DNA from 2 places in the Exiguobacterium sp. s138 genome. Region 1 is predicted to be linked to the other one. Evidence: riboswitches for the same ligand, from Rfam matches in the RefSeq annotation. Region 1 holds a riboswitch; the other holds the start of a gene.

Region 1 (4,422 bases):
TTATTCAGCGGATTGTTCATCGCATTGCAAGGGATCTTTAATGCCCGGCTCGGTGACGCGGTAGGGCCATGGATCTCCGTGACGATCGTCCATTTCGTCGGTCTGATCGGCTGTTTATTAATTTACGGATTTGTCCGCGACCGAAAAATCGGCGGTTTCCGCACTTTGCCGCTGATTTACGCAAGCGGCGGATTGCTTGGTGTCCTGGTCGTCGTGACGGAACTAACGTCGATTCAATTGCTCGGGATGACATGGGCAATGTCGCTGTTGCTTGTCGCCCAGATTTTGTGTGCCTTTGTGATTGATTTGAACGGCTGGTTTGGAGTCATTAAAAAAAGCAGTAATACCGGGCAGTGGGTCGGTGTCGGCTTGATGTTGACCGGCGTCTTGATTTTTTCATTTGCCTGAATGGAATAGGAGGAATTAGAATGGGACTCGGAATGTTTTGTGCCATCGTCGCAGGAATGATGATCAGTTTACAGACCGTTTTAAATGCACGGATGAGTCATGCCTTCGGTGCTTGGGCGACGACGACATTAGTCTTTTTTGTCGGACTGCTCGGGTCGTTGCTCGCATTGATCTTCTTTCGGGGTGGAACGCTTGCGGGGCTGGCCGAAGTCGAACCGCTTTATCTGTTTGGCGGTTTCGTTGGTGTCGGGGTTGTCTTTTGTGTCATGCGGGGAATTCAGTTGCTCGGACCGTCGATTGCGATTTCCGTCGTCCTGATTTCGCAACTCAGTTTTGCGCTCTGTGTCGACGTCTTTGGCTGGTTCGGTTTACCGAAAGTCGAGTTGTCGTTCGGTCAAATCATCGGTCTGGCCGTCATGCTCAGCGGCATTTTTGTCCTGAAACGGTATCAGGTCGCAGAGGATACAGAAGAAGTGGAAGATGTTAAAGTCATTTCCTGAAGAAAAAAAGATATAAAAAAAGAGATCATTTCTTTCACGCCACTTCTACTGGTAAAGTGCGTGAAAGGGTGATCTCTTTTTGAAGCTGAATCAGACAGTGACTTCTTCTTTCCAGGCGACATCGATAAAGGCATCGCGACCGGATGCTTTCCGGTCTTTTTTGTAGTGCGTCGGATTTTTTTTGTGGAAGTCCTGATGGTATTCTTCCGCCGGATAGAAGGCGTGTGCCGGTTCGATCCGGGTGACGATTGGTTGTTTAAAACGGTTTGTCGCCGCTAAGGCGTCACGCGAAGCAATTGCTGCAAGGCGTTGTTCTTCCGTATGATAAAAAATCGCCGGAGCATACTGTGTCCCGCGGTCCTGGAATTGTCCGCCGGCATCGGTCGGATCCGTTTGCGGCCAGTACAGTTCGAGTAACCGTTCGTATGAGAACAGCGCCGGGTCAAATGTAATTTCGACGACTTCGGAATGTCCGGTCGTTCCGGTTTTGACTTGCTCGTATGTCGGATTGTCGACATGTCCTCCTGTATAGCCGGATACGATACTGTGAATCCCCGGCAGTTCCTCAAATGGTGTCACCATGCACCAGAAACATCCTCCTGCAAATGTTGCTTTTTCCATGTCATCTCTCCCTTTCCCTTGGCTTCTTGAGCCTTAATCCTGTCATGTCTGACAGTGAGAAAACGAAAACGACTCCTTTGCTTGGTTGCAAAAGGAGTCGCCGCTTTTTATCAACCAAAGCTTTCGCTTTGCTGGTCGTAGCACCTTGCTGTACGCAGGTTGCTGGGACGTCATCGATCCAGATCTCTCGGTCCACTCTTGATAAGTGTTATATGAAGTTGATGTAAGTTCGTTATCATTGGGATGATAATACCATTCATAAAAGTGGAAAGTCAATCCTTATGTTTGTAAGGCACGAAGAACGGTCGCTCCTAACGTTTTCGCTCCAATCAGCAGAGCCCGCTCATCAATTTCATATTTCGGATGGTGTTGCGGATAAATCGTCCGCCCATCCGTTTTTGCAGAGCCCGTGAAGAAATAACTGCCCGGTACTTTTTCGAGGTAATAGGCAAAGTCATCCGCTGCCATCATCGGTTTCATCTCGCGAACCTGTGCTTCCGGTAAAAAACCGGCGGCTTCCTGGACGAGCTGTGTTTCATCCGGATGATTCCAAAGCGACGGATAACCGGTCGTGAAATCGATCGAATAATCAGCGCCGACTCCGGTGCAGGTCGTCCGGGCGACGAGGTCCACCTGTTGACGTAACTGGTGCCGGAGTTGTTCATTGAACGTCCGGATTTCTCCGACGATCCGGGCTTCACCGGTGACGATGTTCGGAGCCGTTCCGGCGTGGAACGAACCGATCGCAACGATAGCCGGCTCAAACGGATCAACCCGCCGGCTGACGAGATGCTGGAGATTGCAGACAAGCTGGGCACCGGCGACGAGCGCATCCTGTGTCCGGTGCGGGGCCTGGGCATGACCGCCTTGACCATGAACAACGATTTCAAATTCATCGATCGCACATAACGTATGACCGCTGTGATAGCCGATTGATCCGACCGGAAGATCATTTTCGAGGTGGGTGCCGAAGATGGCATCGACACCGTCGAGACAACCGTCCTCAATCATCTGGATGGCACCGCCGGGGAACACTTCTTCACCGTGTTGATGAATGAAGACGACAGTACCTGCCAGTTCATCCTGTATGGCATGAAAAGCAGCGGCCAGTCCGAGAACAATCGCCGTATGACCGTCGTGTCCGCAGGCATGCATGACACCGGGACGAATCGAACGGAACGATAACTCGGTTTCTTCCTGCAACGGTAACGCATCAAAATCGGCCCGGATGGCGATTGTTTTCCCGGGACGTGTTCCTGTCAGCGTCGCGACGATTCCGCTGCCGCCGACGTTCGCCCGGTAAGGAATACCGAGGGCGTCATAAAAAGCGGCGATTTTAGCGGGAGTCCGGACTTCCTGAAACGATAATTCCGGATGGCGGTGAAAGTCGCGGCGTAAACGAATCATCTCTGATTCATACTCAGTTAAGTAGGTGAATAAATTTTCTTGCATCGAAATCATCCTTTTCGGTATGTCTTGAGTAAAAACGGGTACAGATAGAGGTAATCAATCAGAGGAGGAATCAACATATGGGTGAAATCATCGTCAATGCCGTTCTTACAGTCAAAGCAGGATTAGCCGATCAAGTCTTTCCGATTTTAAGCACAGTCTACAAAGCAGCACAAAATGAACCGGGTTGCTTGCGTTATACATTACATCAATCGATTGAAAATGAACATCAGTTCATGCTTTATGAAGTGTACCGGGACGAAGAGGCTCTAGAAGCGCATATCGCATCTGATCATTATAAAGCATACCGGGAACAAATCGAGTTATACCTGGAGGATCGTCAAGTGACGAAGTACGTCGAGATGACATTCTAAATCAAGGAAAGAAGGGCGCATGGATCCGAAAGGGGCCATACGCCTTTTTCGTTGTTACATCGATTTAAAGCCGAGGAAATGTTCCTGCCAACGTGGTTCGTAAATCGAATTGATTTGCAGTTGTGAGCCGCCGGCATGAATGAAATATTCATTATCGAGCATGATACCGATGTGTGACGGTCCATCCGTGTACGTATTTTCGAAGAAGACGATATCCGACCGTTTCCCGCTGCTGATTGTCGTCCGTCGATTCGTAAAGAACGCCCCGTACCAGTAGCCGCTGACGTTCGTCCGGCCACCGTATTTCCCGGCTTCATTCGTCGCGTAATGAATCAGTCCGGAACAATCAAACCCACCGTTGGCTGCTGTTTGCGAACCCCATGTATATGGTGTTCCCAAGTGTTTGGCGGCTGCCTGAATCAACTTTTCACCGCGCGATGTATTTTTCTGTGCAATCCGTGTATCCGTCTTGACCGTGACGGCACTGACCGGCAGATAAACAGGGGACCAGCCGGACTGGATGACATAAAAATTACCGACCCGGTACCGGGGATAAACACGTTTTCCCTGTTCCACCAATCCGGCACTTTTCGGACTGACCGGTGTCGCAAAATAAGACGATGTTGCTTTGACCGTATAGATTTTTTGACGGTTAATCGCTTGTTGGGTGTAACGCATATCCGGTTTTGTTGTTCCGATGTACGGATTGATGACATAACCGGTTGTTCCGTTCGGCAAGCGGACTTGCCAAAAGTCATCGTCGATTGCTTTCAGACCAATCAACTTTGTGCCTTTACTCAAATAACCGGCAGGGCGGCTGTAAGCGACATCGGCTGAGAAGAGCGGCGTCTGATCAAAGTGGACATAAAAGACGGTGCCGACTTTCGGGCGCGCGACCGGTTTGTTTAAGCCAAGTCTGCTCGAGTCGACGAAGCCAAATGTCGTTCCAATTTTGACCCGTGTGTAGTAGCCGCTTGTACCGTAAATCGACAGTTGTGCATTTTTCTTCAGAGTGCCGATTTTTCCTGTCAGACTGGCTTTTGGATGAACGACGACTTTATCATCGAGAA
Region 2 (4,422 bases), on a different contig from region 1:
CCGGCCTCTGTTTGCTCTAGCGACCGGTCTGCTTGTATACGTCAATTTCTTTACCCATCATTGGTTGTTTGATTTCCGTTGGATTTTGATGGGACTTGTTGCTCTCGTCTTTTATAAGTCCTGGGTCTATTTCCGTCTGGATGAAACGGTCTACCGAATGCCGCTCACCCTCTCGTTTGGGTTGATTGCCTGGTTCATCTGGCTGGCGGAAAACATCGTGACCTTTTTTAAAGGATGGGTGTATCCGAATCAGCAGGATGGATGGGAACTGGTCGACTTCGGGAAGTTATCGTCCTGGTTTTTACTTGTCATCATCACGATTCTGATTGTCTCCGTCGAAAAATACCGGCTCGGTGATCCTTCAATCGAAATAAAATCCTAACCATATACAAAAAATAACCTGGTCTTTTTTTGAGCAACCTAACCGACAGCCCCTTGCTATATTGGAAAAAAAGCAAAGGGGTTGTCGAAGATGATGCAACAAATCGTAGAGCAGGCGAAGACGTTAGTCGCCGGTAAAATGAAAGTAGTCGAAACGGTGGAAGAATGGGACTTACTGCTCGAGGAAATCCGGGGAATCGATGAATGGGTGCAGATGTCGCGTTACTATACACCCTCCGCAAAACCGGACATCGCGTGGAGCGAACCAGAAGAAGAGGTCACATTCGAACAATCTGTCATTCCTCCTGCACAGATCAATCCTGTCATCGAACAACGTTACGCCTATACGTTTGTGCGGGAATTAAAAGGTGGTTCTTTACGGGAATGGCCGAACAGTCATATCTCGGAAACAGAAATCCGGCAATGGAACCTTGAACATGGAATGGAAATCCGTGTCCAAGTCGTACATCAGGACTCCCGCCGGACGACACTTGAAGTGATGGCTGTTGTCGCGACTGACCGGATGAAGCCACTGTCTGAACGAATCGTTTTTGAAAAATGTATCGTTAAAAATCATGGCATCATTGAATCGACGGTCGAAGGACCATTAAAGGATGAGACGGGTAAGTCCTTTTATTACGCCACACCGGTTGAAGACATGCGATTCTTCCATCTGAAAGAAGGACAGCTCGTCGATCTCGTCATGTGGAAAGGTCGTCCGGAAACACTGACGATTGCTTGGAAGTATCCGTTCCAATATGAAGAACCGACGGTACAACTGTTAGAAACGTCGAACAGTCCAACCACATCAGGACCTTCGTCAGTTGAACCGACTCACGGATCAGCCGTCAAAAAATCGGAACGCTATCTGAAACAAATGAAACGCAAGTCGAAAGTCAAACAGGAACGGAAGACACGCCGAATTCGTGAAAAGAAATCCGAACCGTTGACACCGCTTGTGACGACGTCGCTACCGGGACAACCGATTGACTTCGTTGATAAGGAACCACTCGATTTTGCATCGTTCGAAGGCATGCGGCTCGTCATCGTCGGAAATGAACAGCAAGCTCCGGTCTACCGGACGTTTTTCGAAAAAACTGGAATCGAACTGATTCATCTGTCGGGTGATGCTCAATCTGCGAAGAAAATCGCCGGTCTTGCCAAAAAGACCGATGCCATCGTCGTCGTCACAAGCCGGGTATCTCATGCGGCTTCTGCACACGTCATCGCCCAGGCGAAAAAACATGACATCCCCTTTGCGATGGAACGGCTGGATGGGCGGCGTTCTTTGTATACGGCATGCCAGCGCCAACTTGAAAAAGCCCGCTTAAATCAGTTGAAAACAGGAAAATCCTGAAAAAAGATGAAACTCCTCTCCTAATTAGCCGTAAATAGAGATAGAACTTATTTTGAGGAGGATCTTCATGATTAAAGAATTAAAATTATCCGCCCGTGAAGCGCTCAGTGGTCGCTGGGTCTTCATGGCACTTATGTTTTTACTGTTTCTCATCATTCAAGGTATTCCAACGATGTTTTCTTCTGATGCGAATGAAGATATCCAAGCCATTGATTTGATCGGTTTCTTACTGAATATTCTTTTGCTACCCCTAGCAATTGGCTGGACATGGCTTGCGATGTCTGTCGCCCGGAAAGAACAGGCGAAAATCGTTGATTTGTTTGAGCCGTACAAAATCTTCTTAAAAGCAGTCGGTCTTTCGATTGTTCAAAGTATTTTTCTTGGTTTATGGTTCTTACTACTGATCATCCCGGGAATCATCAAGTCATTTTCATACCTCTTGACGTTCTACATTTTACGCGATGAGCCGTCAATCGGTATTTTGGACGCCATTACACGTTCGCGACAAATGATGGATGGACATAAGATGGAAGCCTTCATGCTTGTTCTTTCATTCATCGGCTGGTTCCTGCTTGGTTTAATTACAATCGGAATCGCCTTCTTATGGGTCGGACCTTATTTCAGCGTCACGCTTGCGAAATTCTACGACCGGATCCGCGGAGAAGAAGCACCTGGTGAACAATCAACGTTTGTAGCACCATATTAATTTGAGAAGAGGATGGGAGCCAAGCTCTCGTCCTTTTTTAATTCCGATTGGAAAACAAGGTTTAATGGTTGCTTTACTCTGCTAAAAAGTGTACGATAATTCCAATAATTCTTATCAAGAGAAGTCGAGGGAACGGCCCGAAGACACTTCAGCAACCCCGCGCGTAGCGGAAGGTGCTACTTCCTAAAAGGAATTTTTCCTTTGAAGATAAGAGCAGACATGATCAATCCGTCGCTCTTTTCGATTTTCGAGAAGAGCGATTTTTTTATAAGGGGGACATAACGGATGGAGTATGGATTTTGGTTACCGATTTTTGGCGGATGGTTACGAAATGTTGAAGACGAACAGATGCCGGCGACGTTCGACTATGCGAAACAGGTCGCGCAAACGGCAGAACGAATCGGGTTTTCGACGACACTGATTGCGGAATTAAACTTAAATGACATCAAAGGGCTTGAAGCACCAAGTCTCGAAGCCTGGACGACAGCAGCGGCGATTGCCGCAACGACGGAGCGTCTCGAAATCATGACAGCCGTCCGTCCGGGATTCCATAATCCGGCGACGACCGCGAAGATGGCAGCAAACATCGATCAACTCAGCAACGGGCGCTTTACGCTGAACGTCGTCTCCGCCTGGTGGGAAGAAGAAGCCCGGCAGTACAACGGGATCTTCACGGCTCACGACGAACGTTACGCCCGAACGGAAGAGTTTGTCACGATCATGAAAGGGTTATGGGCAGATGCTTCCCCGTACAGCTTTGACGGTAACTACTATACGCTCGAGAAGACACAACTACATCCAAAACCGGCGCAACGCCCGGGCATCAAATTGTATGCAGGTGGAGAAAGTGAAGCCGGCAAGCAAACCATCGTCAACCACTGTGATGCCTATGTCATGCACGGCGGAACAGTGGAAGAAGTGTCCGTTAAGATTGAGGATATGAAGGCGCGCCGACAAGCGACAGGGCAACCGCCGCTTGAAAGTTTTGGACTGGCAGCTTATATCATCTGCCGCGATACGGAAGAAGAGGCGGTGCGCGAGTGGCAACGGATTACGGATGTGAAGGAAGACAGTGCCGGGTACGCCGGGTATGATGACTTCGTCAGTAAATCGCAACTCGAACAACAGGTAAAACGGAATGACTATTCGGTCTCGAACCGCGGACTCCGTCCTGATTTAATTGGGACACCGGAACAGATTGCCGAGCGGATTCTTGCCTTTGAAGACGTCGGCGTTACTCTGTTGCTCCTTCAATTCTCACCGCAACTGGAAGAAATGGAACGCTTCGCGCGCGACGTCATGCCGCTCGTCGAAGAAAAACGAAAGGTAGGTCAAATCAAATGACAAAAATTCATATCTTACACGAAAATCAGGAATGGACGGATCATCTGATCAAACGACTGGAGGAACTGGAACTGCCGTACGAACAGTGGCATCTCGATGAAGGACAGGTACCGCTTGATGAAATCCCGCCGGAAGGCGTCTTCTACAGCCGGATGAGTGCGTCTTCGCATACGCGCGGGCACCGCTACGCGCCGGAACTGACGGAAGGGGTGCTCGCGTGGCTCGAGGAACACGACCGGACGGTCTTCAACGGAACACGTGCGTTGCGACTGGAAGTCAGTAAAATCAATCAGTATACGGCTCTTCGAAAAGCCGGTATCCGGGTTCCGAAAACGACGGCTGCCGTCGGACGTGATCAGATTGTTGAAGCGGCGAAAAATATCGGCGTATCTTCGTTCATCACAAAACACAACCGTGCCGGAAAAGGGCTCGGCGTCCAGTTGTTCCACTCGATTGAAGCACTCGAGACGTATCTTGACGGTCCGACGTTTGATGAGCCGGTCGACGGAATCACGTTGATCCAAGAGTATATCCAGGCACCGGAACCGTATATTACACGCTGTGAATTCGTCGGTGGAAAATTCGTTTACGCTGTCCAAGTTGATACATCAGAAGGCTTTGAACTGTGCCCGGC

What was found. A riboswitch is a leader RNA that binds a small molecule or an ion and turns the genes downstream of it on or off. The one in region 1 is predicted to bind S-adenosylmethionine.
Region 2: it holds a riboswitch for S-adenosylmethionine, as region 1 does, so the genes downstream of both, KNP91_RS10925 (LLM class flavin-dependent oxidoreductase) here and msrA (peptide-methionine (S)-S-oxide reductase MsrA) in region 1, are expected to answer to the same signal.

Annotation. Positions count from the first base shown of each region.
Region 1 covers NZ_JACSMW010000008.1:59,792-64,213, forward strand. Annotated here, with positions in the region: gene KNP91_RS14040 (DMT family transporter) at 1-408, shown strand, start outside; gene KNP91_RS14045 (DMT family transporter) at 429-908, shown strand; gene msrA (peptide-methionine (S)-S-oxide reductase MsrA) at 999-1,529, opposite strand; SAM riboswitch class I at 1,634-1,737, opposite strand; gene KNP91_RS14055 (M20 metallopeptidase family protein) at 1,809-2,981, opposite strand; gene KNP91_RS14060 (putative quinol monooxygenase) at 3,059-3,352, shown strand; gene KNP91_RS14065 (SH3 domain-containing C40 family peptidase) at 3,407-4,422, opposite strand, start outside.
Region 2 covers NZ_JACSMW010000004.1:158,492-162,913, reverse strand. Annotated here, with positions in the region: gene KNP91_RS10940 (DUF817 domain-containing protein) at 1-382, shown strand, start outside; gene KNP91_RS10935 (DUF2325 domain-containing protein) at 473-1,738, shown strand; gene KNP91_RS10930 (DUF975 family protein) at 1,806-2,444, shown strand; SAM riboswitch class I at 2,553-2,658, shown strand; gene KNP91_RS10925 (LLM class flavin-dependent oxidoreductase) at 2,730-3,788, shown strand; gene KNP91_RS10920 (ATP-grasp domain-containing protein) at 3,785-4,422, shown strand, end outside.